Dinoroseobacter shibae DFL 12 = DSM 16493: one gene and its partners. The protein of the gene in region 1 interacts with the protein of each later gene in a pairwise test. Links are inferred from orthologs where the notes say so. Each region holds a gene or a part of one and is shown in the gene's direction. Other genes may lie near its edges. The genes, in order: DSHI_RS03325, dnaQ and dnaE.

Region 1 (3,029 bases):
CGAGAAAACTGTCCAGCTCCCCCACCTCTTCGACCGGCTGCCAGCCCGACAGGTCATAGGCGAACCGCGGACCCGCCTTGTCCAAGCCCAGGAAAATGGGCGCCTCGGTCGCCGCCTCCAGGACCGGATGGTCCAGCGGCAGCTTCACCAACCCCTCCGGCGAAACAGCCGGTTTCGCCCGCCAGAAGGCGATCGCCCGCGCCGCCGGGTCCGCGACCAGCCGCGCCATGGCCTCCGGGTCCATACGCAGATGCGCCGCGCGCTCCAGCCCGGAGCTGCCAAAGGTAATGCTGTCTTCGAATGGCATGGGCCGTGTCCTCCTTCGCGCCCGTGCTTGCCACGAGACGCCCGGAGGCGCAATCGCCGCCCCGCCCTCCGGACAGGCCGGGTCTTGCAGTCGCGCGGCAGGATGCGTATATCGCAGATCGAGAGGTTGGCGCGGGCGAGCGCCTCGCCAACCCGGTCAGATCCGGAAGGAAGCAGCCGTAACGAGCCCCGCTTGGGTCGTTGTCCAGCCTCTCACCTCTCCCCCACCCGACGCCTGTTGCGACCTGAATGGTATGCCGCCGCCCCGCGGCGCTGGACCTTGCCCCTGCGCGGCCCTACCCTGTGGCCCGAGCGAGTCAGATGGGGCGACATGAGCGACACCACCACCACCGGTTACCAGGTGCTGGCGCGGAAATACCGCCCGGCGACCTTTGCGGACCTGATCGGCCAGGACGCCATGGTCCGCACCCTGCGCAACGCGTTTCAAGCCGACCGGATCGCCCAGGCCTTCATGATGACCGGCATCCGCGGCACCGGGAAGACCACCACCGCCCGGATCATCGCCAAGGGCATGAACTGCACCGGCGCCGATGGCGCGGGCGGGCCGACCACGGACCCTTGCGGGCAATGCGACAATTGCCGCGGGATCATGGCGGGCCAGCATGTGGACGTGATCGAGATGGACGGCGCCAGCCAGACCAAGATCGACGACATCCGCGCCAATGTGCTCGACTCGGTCTATTACGCGCCGGCCTCCGCGCGCTACAAGATCTTCATCATCGACGAGGTGCACATGCTCTCGACCAGCGCGTTCAACGCGCTGCTCAAGACCCTCGAAGAGCCCCCCGCCCATGTGAAATTCATCTTCGCCACCACCGAGATCCGCAAGGTGCCCGTCACCGTGCTCAGCCGCTGCCAGCGGTTCGATTTGCGCCGGATCGAGCCGGAGGTGATGATCGCCCATCTGCGCCGCATCGCCGGGCTGGAGCGCGCCGAGATCACCGATGACGCGCTGGCACTGATCACGCGGGCCGCCGAGGGGTCGGTGCGCGATGCCATGAGCCTGCTGGATCAGGCGATCAGCCACGGCGCGGGCGAGACCACCGCCGAGCAGGTGCGCGCCATGCTGGGCCTGGCGGACCGGGGCCGGGTGATGGACCTGTTCGACCTGGTGATGCGCGGCGACGCGGCGGGGGCGCTGACCGAACTGTCGGCGCAGTATTCCGACGGGGCCGATCCCATGGCGGTGCTGCGCGATCTCGCCGAGGTGACGCACTGGGTCTCGGTGATCAAGATCACCCCCGATGCCGCCGAGGATCCCACCGTCAGCCCCGATGAACGTGCCCGCGGGCAGGCGGCGGCGGCGGAGTTGCCCATGCGCGCACTGACCCGGATGTGGCAGATGCTGCTCAAGGCGCTGGAGGAGGTCGCGATCAGCCCCAACGCCATGATGGCCGCCGAGATGGCGATCATCCGGCTGACCCATGTGGCCGACCTGCCCTCCCCCGAAGATCTGGTGCGCAAGCTGCAGACCATGACGCCCCCACCCGCCACGCCCGGCGGCGGCGCGGCCCCCGGCGGCCCCGGCACGGGCGTCAGCGCGCGCGGACATGGCGCGGCCCCCGCCCCGCGCGGCGGCGGTGTGCGCGCCTCCGCCGGTCCTGCACTGGCCATGGCCCAGGCCGATCCCGACGCGCTGGCGCGGTTCCGGCGGTTCGACGATGTGGTCGCCCTGATCCGCAGCCACCGGGACGTGAAGCTCCTGGTCGAGGTTGAAGGCTGCCTGCGTCTGGCCGCCTACAGCCCCGGCCGGATCGAGTTCGCGCCGACCGAGAACGCGCCGCGCGACCTCGCCGCCCGCCTCGCCGCCCGCCTTCAAAGCTGGACCGGCGCCCGCTGGGCGGTCTCCGTGGTGGCCGAGGCCGACGCCCCCACCATCGCCGAGACCCGCGACGCCGAAAAACTGGAGATGGAGCGCAACGCGCTGGACCACCCGCTCGTGGCCGCCGTCTTCGCCGCCTTCCCCAAGGCAAGGATCACCGAAATCCGCACCCGCGAGGCCCTGACCCAGGAGGCCGCCATCGAGGCGCTTCCGGAAGTCGAGGATGAATGGGACCCGTTCGAAGACGACTAACCTCCCGAAAGGAAACATCATGCTCAAGGGATTGGGAAATCTGGGCGACATGGCCAAGGTCATGAAGCAGGCCCAGGAAATGCAGGCCAAGATGGCCGAAATGCAGGAAAACCTGAAAACCATCACCGTGACCGGCGAGAGCGGCGCGGGACTGGTCAAGGCCACCGCCACCGCCAAGGGCGAGCTCACGGGGCTGGACATCGACCCGTCGATCTTCAACCCCGAGGAAAAGGAAGTCGCCGAGGACCTGATCCTCGCCGCGATCAAGGACGCCCAGGCCAAGGCGCTCGACAAGGGGCGCGAAGAGATGGCCAAGGTCACCGAGGGGCTGAACCTGCCCGAGGGCATGAAGCTGCCCTTCTGAGCCGGGAACACAGGACGTGAGCACCGCGCCCAAGGATATCGAAACGCTGATCGACCTGATGGCGCGGCTGCCCGGACTGGGCCCGCGCTCGGCCCGGCGCGCGGTGCTGTTCCTGCTCGGCAAGAACCGCCGCCTTCTGGCGCCCCTGGGCGAGGCCATGACCGCCGTGGCCCAGACCGCCCGCGATTGCCTGAACTGCGGCAATATCGGCACCAGCGATATCTGCGACATCTGCACGTCCGAAAAACGCGCCACCGGCGAGAT
Region 2 (3,148 bases), 3.0 Mb from region 1 along the record:
GGCGGACCGAGTGTCCGACCGGGCTGCGTTGATCGGGGCGGCGAACACGATCACCTTTCAACCTGATGGGACGATTCATGCTGACAATACAGATGGTTATGGGTTTATCGAAAATCTGAGGAACGGGGCACCCGGCTGGTCGCCGCGCGCAGCAGCCATCGTGGTACTGGGGGCTGGCGGAGCAGCGCGGGGGGTTTTATCAGCACTCCTCGAAGCGGGCGCACCGGAAGTTCGCCTGGCCAATCGGACCCGCGCCAAGGCAGAGGCTTTGCGCAGTGATTTTGGGCCAAGGGTGACCGTTGTCGACTGGCACGGCGTATCTGGCACCATGGAAGACGCAGAGACCCTCGTCAATACCACATCATTGGGAATGACCGGCCAGCCTGATCTCGAGCTGAACCTCGATGCGTTGCCCCGTTCTGCGGTGGTGACGGATATTGTGTATCGTCCCCTGATGACACCTTTGCTGGAACAGGCGGTTGCCCGCGGAAACCCTGTAGTCGATGGCCTGGGCATGTTGCTCTTTCAGGCAGCGCCGGGTTTTGAGCGGTGGTTTGGCGTGCGGCCAGAGATTACCCCTGAGCTGCGGGCGGCCGCATTGGCAGAATGATCATTATTGGACTGACAGGCTCCATCGGCATGGGCAAATCAACCACCGCCGAGATGTTCGCTGCGCGTGGTCTCCCGGTCTGGGATGCGGATGCTGCCGTGCACAGGCTGTATGGTCCCAAGGGTGCGGCGATCGCACCGATACGCGCTCTTTTTTCTGAAGCGGTCAGCGAAGCTGGTGTCGACCGGACCGTTTTGAAGAGACTGATTTCCGAAGATCCCGATGTTTTGCGCGTGATTGAACAAGTGGTGCATCCCCTCGTGGCAGCAGACCGCACGGCTTTCGTAGACCAGGCACGCCTGGAGGGTCGGAAGGCCGTGCTTCTGGACATTCCGCTTCTTTTTGAGACTGGCGCAGCAAAAGACATGGATCTGGTGGTTGTCGTCTCGACCGATCCTGACACCCAACGTGCACGCGTTCTCGAAAGACCAGGCATGACCGAGGCGCAGTTTCAAGCCATCCTTGCCAAACAGCTGGCCGATGCAGAGAAGCGTACACGGGCAGATTTGGTGATCGATACGACAACTCTGGACACCGCCCGGCAAGGCGTCGAAACTGTCCTGCAACGGGCAGAGGAGATGGGACATGCGTGAGATCGTGCTCGACACGGAGACGACCGGATTCGAGCCTTCGGAAGGCGATCGGTTGGTTGAAATCGGCGGAGTGGAGCTTTTCAACCATGTGCCTACGGGCCGGGTCTATCACCAGTACATAAACCCCCAACGGAGCATGCCCCAATCCGCCTTTGAAGTGCATGGGCTTGGTGACGACTTTCTTGCGGACAAGCCGCTCTTTGCCGAGGTTGCCGAGGCCTTCCTGGATTTCATCGGGGATGCGAAACTGGTCATTCACAACGCCGCGTTCGACATGAAGTTTCTGAACGCAGAGCTGGGTTGGCTGGGCAAACCGCTTCTGCCGATGGAACAAGCGATTGATACATTGGCTATCGCAAGGCGAAAGTTTCCGGGATCGCCTGCATCTCTCGACGCATTGTGCCGTCGGTTTGGTGTCGACAACTCGGCACGTGAGAAACACGGGGCGCTGCTGGATTCCGAGATCCTGGCCGAAGTGTACCTGGAGCTCATCGGCGGGCAGCAACCGGGGCTGGAGCTGTCGAGTGTACAGACCCCGTCCACACAAAATGTGGATAACGGGCATCTCCGTGCCCGCCCTCGGCCCGCGCCCTTGCCGTCCCGGGTGTCGGAAAAGGAAAAGGCGGCACATGCCGCCTTTGTCGAATCTCTTGGGCAGTCCGCGCTTTGGCGCACGGTGACCTGAGGTCTCAGACCTCGGCGCTCGGTGCTGCCTGCTGCGCGGCGGCGCGCCGCGCGATTTCCTGACGATACAGCGCCACGAAATCGATCTGATCCAGGTTGAGCGGCGGGAAGCCTCCATCGCGGGTCACATCGGAGACAATTCGGCGCACGAACGGGAAAATCATGCGCGGGCACTCGATCAGCAGGAAAGGATGCATCTGCTCGTCCGGCACATTGTCGATGAAAAAGATGCCGGCATAGTCCAGTTCCAGACCAAAGATCATATCGCCAGATTCTTTGGTTTTGGCATTGATGTTCAGCTTGATGGCAACTTCAAACTGCTTTTCAACCGTGCGCTTCTTGGCGTCCAGGTTCACCTGAACCTGAATGTCCGGTTGTCCTTCGCCCTGCACACCCTTCTGGGCAGCAATGTTTTCAAAAGACATGTCGCGGATGAACTGCGCCATGATCTTCAAGGTGGGCATTACCGGCTGTTGCTGCTGGTCCGCTGGAGCGGCAGCGCCGTTGGTTGTTTCGTCGGCCATGAAATCCTCGTCCAAAAACTGGTCTGGGCTCGCTCCTATCAGGATGCGCTGCGCCCCTCAATCCCGGGTGGGATCTTTCGTCCAGCCGGAAGGCCCGTTTGACCGGGGTGGTGTCTCATCGAGGTCAGCATATTCCGTCTCGATGATATCTGCGGTGGAAGTGCGTCGGTTTTGCGGCGCCCGCCCCATCTCGAACTGCTGCACCTTGATCCGGGCGCGCACGTAACGAATGATCGCAAGTCGAACCGGCGGCATCAGTAGCGAAAAGCCCACCGCATCGGTGAAAAACCCGGGTGTCAGTAGAAGTGCGCCTGAAAAGAGGATCATCGCGCCATGGGCCAATGCCTCGGTCGGATCGCGCAGATCCGCGAAGGATCCGCGTAAATCCGCCATCGCTCGCAGACCTTGCGAGCGGACCAGCGCCGTTCCCAGTAGGGCGGTCACGACAACGATTGCCAGTGTTGGCCATAGCCCTATCCAACCGCCGACCTGTATGAACAGGGCGATCTCGATCAGGGGCACAGCCACGAACAGGGCAAACAACCACATTTTCCGCTCCTTCAAATACAGGGGGATGGTGGACTTGCCCCCCTGTCGACCTTACATATGCAACCTGACCGGAGATACCATACATGCAGCGCTGCGCGAGGATCCTATGAATTCCAACATGCTCCAAATTCTTGTACTGCTTGGGGTCGCCGTTTTCCTGATCCTGCGCCTGCGCAGCGTGCTTGGCA
Region 3 (4,156 bases), 2.5 Mb from region 1 along the record:
TCACCGTACAGGCCCCGCAATCGCCCTCGTTGCAGCCTTCCTTGGTGCCGGTCAGCCCGCGCCGTTCGCGCAGCCAGTCCAGCAAGGTGCGCGTGGGCGCCTCGTCTGCCACGCGCACGGTCTCTCCGTTCAGAAGAAACGTGGTCTCCATGAATATATTGCCCGCCGCGTTACCAGGTTGGGTCTCTGTCGTGCCCGGTCGATGCGGCGTAGACCGGGCCGTGAATGCACCCGAGGAAAGCGGGAAAAACCCAGTTTGGCAAGTGGGTTTGCAGGCGGAAGGCCCGCCCAGACCTCCGGCAGCCCTCTGGGCCCAGGTTGGAATGACCCCTGCCGACGCGCATATCTCGCGGCAGGCTCTTGGCGGGCCACCAGATGTCGCGCTAGGGTCGCGGCATGACCCAGCCCCCCCGATTCATCCATCTCCGCCTGCACACCGAATACTCCCTACTCGAAGGGGCCATGCGGCTGAAAAAGCTGCCCGATCTCGTCGCCGCGGCCGAGATGCCCGCGATTGCGATCACCGACACCAACAACATGTTCGCCGCCCTGGAGGCGTCGGAGGCTCTGTCCAAGGCCGGCATCCAGCCGATCATCGGCTGCCAGGTGGATGTCGCGTTCGACCCGGCCGCCCCGGGCGAGCGTCCGCGCGCGCCTGCGCCCGTTGTCCTGCTGGCCCAGACCGAGGCGGGCTATGAAAACCTCATGGCGCTCAACACCTGTCTTTATGTGGACAAGGGCGGCCAGCTGCCCCAAATCACGGTGGAGGAACTCGCCGCCAATGGCAGCGACCTGATCTGCCTGACGGGCGGGCCGCGCGGCCCGTTGGGGCGGTTCCTGTCGGCAGGCCAAAGGCCCAAGGCACAGGCCCTGATGGCGCGCCTGGCCGAGATCTTCGGCGACCGGCTCTATGTGGAGTTGCACCGCCACCCGGGCGATCCGCTCTGCGCCGAGACCGAGCCGGGGTTCCTCGATCTGGCCTACGACATGAACCTGCCGCTGGTGGCAACCAATGACGTCTATTTCCCCGACCCGGGGATGTACGAGGCCCATGATGCCCTGATCTGCATCGCCGAGGGCGCTTATGTCGACCAGCAGGCCCCGCGCCGCCGCCTGACCGATCAGCATTACTTCAAGTCCCAGACCGAGATGGCGACGCTGTTCGCGGACCTGCCCGAGGCGTTGGAGAATACCATTGAGATCGCGCGCCGCTGCGCCTTCAAGGCCTTCAAGCGCGACCCGATCCTGCCACGCTTCGCCGAGGACGAGGTCGAGGAACTGCGCCGCCAGTCCCGCGAAGGGCTCAAGGCGCGGCTCGCGGTGATCCCCCACGCGGCCCCGGTGGAAGAGTATGAAAAGCGGCTGGAATTCGAGCTCGACATCATCGAGGGGATGGGGTTTCCCGGCTACTTCCTCATCGTGGCCGACTTCATCAAATGGGCCAAGGATCGCGGCATTCCCGTGGGGCCCGGGCGCGGCTCCGGCGCGGGCAGCCTTGTGGCCTATGCGCTGACGATCACCGATCTCGACCCGCTGCGCTACTCGCTCCTGTTCGAGCGCTTCCTGAACCCCGAGCGGATCTCGATGCCCGATTTCGACATCGACTTCTGCATGGATCGCCGCGAAGAGGTGATCCACTACGTTCAGGAGAAATACGGCCGCGACAAGGTGGGCCAGATCATCACCTTCGGCGCGCTTCTGTCAAAGGCCGCCGTGCGCGACGTCGGCCGGGTGCTGCAGATGCCCTACGGGCAGGTGGACCGGCTGTCGAAGATGATCCCGGTCGAGGGCGTCAAGCCCGTCTCGATCGAGAAGGCGCTGAAGGACGAGCCGCGCCTGGCCGAGGAGGCGAAAGCCGAGGAGGTCGTCGAGCGGCTGCTGAAATACGGCATGCAGGTCGAGGGGCTCTTGCGCAACGCCTCCACCCACGCCGCCGGGGTGGTGATCGGCGACCGGCCGCTCGACAAGCTCGTGCCGCTCTACCAGGATCCGCGGTCGGACATGCCCGCCACCCAGTTCAACATGAAATGGGTGGAACAGGCGGGGCTGGTGAAGTTCGACTTCCTCGGGCTGAAAACCCTGACCGTGATCGAGAACGCGGTGAAGCTGATCCGGGCCACCGGGCGCGACCTGCATGTGGCCGCCGACGGCACTGAATTGTATTCTCCCGCGCCGGGCACCGAGAACGACATCAACGCGATCCCGCTGGATGACGAGGCGTCCTACAAACTTTATGCCTCGGCCAAGACTGTCGCCGTGTTCCAGGTGGAAAGCACGGGCATGATGGACGCCCTGCGCCGGATGAAACCCACCTGCATCGAGGACATCATCGCGCTCGTGGCGCTCTATCGACCCGGCCCGATGGAGAACATCCCCAAGTATTGCGAGGTCAAGAACGGCCTGTCGGAGCGCGACCTGCTCCATCCGACCGTGGATCACATCCTCGACGAGACCCAGGGCATCATCGTATACCAGGAACAGGTGATGCAGATCGCTCAGGAGATGGCGGGCTATTCCCTGGGCGGCGCGGACATGCTGCGCCGCGCGATGGGCAAGAAGATCCAGGAGGCCATGGATGCCGAGCGGCCCAAGTTCCTGGCCGGGGCCGCCGAGAACGGCGTCGACAAGGACAAGGCGCTGGAGGTCTGGCACCTCCTGGACAAGTTCGCCAATTACGGCTTCAACAAGTCCCACGCGGCAGCCTATGCGGTGGTCAGCTACCAGACCGCCTGGCTGAAGGCGAACCACCCGGTGGAGTTCATGGCCGGGGTGATGAACTGCGATATCCACCTGACCGACAAGCTGGCCGTCTATGCCGAAGAGGTCCGGCGCGGCCTGGGGCTTGAGATCGTGCCACCTTGCGTGAACCGCTCGCGCGCGAGCTTCTCCGTCGCCGAGGGCAAGCTGGTCTACGGGCTCGGCGCGCTGAAGAACGTCGGAGCCGACGCGATGGAACTGGTGGTGACCGGGCGCGGCGACAAACCCTTCGCGACACTCTTTGACCTGGCGCGGCGGGTCGACCTGAAACGCGTCGGCAAGCGCCCGCTGGAAATGCTGGCGCGTGCCGGGGCCTTCGACCAGCTCGACCCGAACCGCCGCCGCGTGTTCCAGAGCCTCGACGGCCTTGTGGCCTACTCGGCCGCGATCCACGAACAACGCGCCTCGGCCCAGGTCTCGCTCTTCGGGGAGGCGGGAGAGGATCTGCCCGAACCGCGCATCCTGCCCTGCGACGACTGGCTGCCCGCCGAGCGGCTGGCCGAGGAACACAAGGCGATCGGCTTCTATCTCTCGGGCCACCCGCTGGACGACTACATGGGCGCGCTGAAACGCAAGGGCGTCGTCACGCTCGAAGCCCTCGCGCGCAAGGTGGAAACCGGCGCCGCCGTGGCCAAGATCGCGGGCACCATCGCAGGCCGGCAGGAGCGGAAATCGGCCCGCGGCAACCGGTTCGCCTTCGTGCAGGCCTCGGATCCCACGGGGCTCTACGAGGTGACGGTGTTCTCCGACACGCTTGAGAAGGTCCGCGATCACCTCGAGACCGGCAAGAACGTGGTGATGCAGGTCGAAGCGACCCTGGAGGCGGATCAGCTGAAGCTGCTCTGCCGGTCCGCCGCCCCCATCGACGACGCGGTGGCCGATGCGCGCGGCGCGATGATGGGCCTGCGCGTCTTCGTGGAGGCCGAGGCCGCCCTGCCCAATATCGCGGGGCTTTTGGGCCGGATGGCCGAAGACCCGAGCATCCGTACCCGCGGCCCGGTCACCCTGGCCCTGATCGATCCCGACCTGCCGGGCGAGGTCGACGTCCTGCTCGGCGAGGCCCTGCCCGTGAACCCGCAGATCAAGGGCGCGCTCAAGAGCCTCGCCGGTGTCGCGCTGGTCGAGGAGATGTGAGGGCGTGCCGCGCCCAGCCGGGGCAAAGCGGTTTGGAAACCGCTTCTTCGGCCCAGCTGCGCTAGGCCGATCCGTCCTGCGGCCGGAGCCTCCGGCGGGGATATTTTAAGACTTGAGCAACCGGAATCGTTCCACACTCAGGTCACGGTACAGGCGGGGACGCCGATGGCCGTGACTTGAGGGATGCCTCGTCCGACAGGGCGGGGCATTCTTGTTTTCGGTGGGTTCAGTAATGCGGTGGGCGCTCGTCGGCGAGGATCACGCC

What was found.
Region 2: the proteins of DSHI_RS03325 (region 1) and dnaQ interact in binary tests that used the Escherichia coli proteins (3 or more experiments, as listed by UniProt). The link is inferred for Dinoroseobacter shibae DFL 12 = DSM 16493 from one-to-one orthologs.
Region 3: the proteins of DSHI_RS03325 (region 1) and dnaE interact in binary tests that used the Escherichia coli proteins (3 or more experiments, as listed by UniProt). The link is inferred for Dinoroseobacter shibae DFL 12 = DSM 16493 from one-to-one orthologs.

Annotation. Positions count from the first base shown.
Region 1 is NC_009952.1:651,015-654,043, reverse strand. The notes cover bases 140-3,019. They hold DSHI_RS03325 (DNA polymerase III subunit gamma/tau), read left to right. Parts: upstream 140-637; coding sequence 638-2,401; downstream 2,402-3,019. Other genes in these bases: recR (recombination mediator RecR), read left to right, coding at 2,782-3,019; DSHI_RS03320 (YbaB/EbfC family nucleoid-associated protein), read left to right, coding at 2,421-2,765; nudC (NAD(+) diphosphatase), read right to left, coding at 140-307. Also shown: more of nudC, read right to left, coding at 1-139; more of recR, read left to right, coding at 3,020-3,029. UniProt on the Escherichia coli protein: Part of the beta sliding clamp loading complex, which hydrolyzes ATP to load the beta clamp onto primed DNA to form the DNA replication pre-initiation complex.
Region 2 is NC_009952.1:3,629,407-3,632,554, reverse strand. Bases 43-3,041 are described here. They hold dnaQ (DNA polymerase III subunit epsilon), read left to right. Parts: upstream 43-1,195; coding sequence 1,196-1,888; downstream 1,889-3,041. Other genes in these bases: DSHI_RS17450 (FxsA family protein), read right to left, coding at 2,469-2,960; secB (protein-export chaperone SecB), read right to left, coding at 1,893-2,411; coaE (dephospho-CoA kinase), read left to right, coding at 607-1,203; DSHI_RS17470 (shikimate dehydrogenase), read left to right, coding at 43-610. Also shown: more of DSHI_RS17470, read left to right, coding at 1-42; DSHI_RS17445 (Tim44/TimA family putative adaptor protein), read left to right, coding at 3,067-3,148. UniProt on the Escherichia coli protein: DNA polymerase III is a complex, multichain enzyme responsible for most of the replicative synthesis in bacteria. The epsilon subunit contain the editing function and is a proofreading 3'-5' exonuclease.
Region 3 is NC_009952.1:3,117,707-3,121,862, reverse strand. Bases 85-4,091 are described here. They hold dnaE (DNA polymerase III subunit alpha), read left to right. Parts: upstream 85-396; coding sequence 397-3,891; downstream 3,892-4,091. Other genes in these bases: xdhA (xanthine dehydrogenase small subunit), read right to left, coding at 85-151. In the rest of the region: more of xdhA, read right to left, coding at 1-84; DSHI_RS14995 (SlyX family protein), read right to left, coding at 4,118-4,156. UniProt on the Escherichia coli protein: DNA polymerase III is a complex, multichain enzyme responsible for most of the replicative synthesis in bacteria. This DNA polymerase also exhibits 3' to 5' exonuclease activity. The alpha chain is the DNA polymerase catalytic subunit.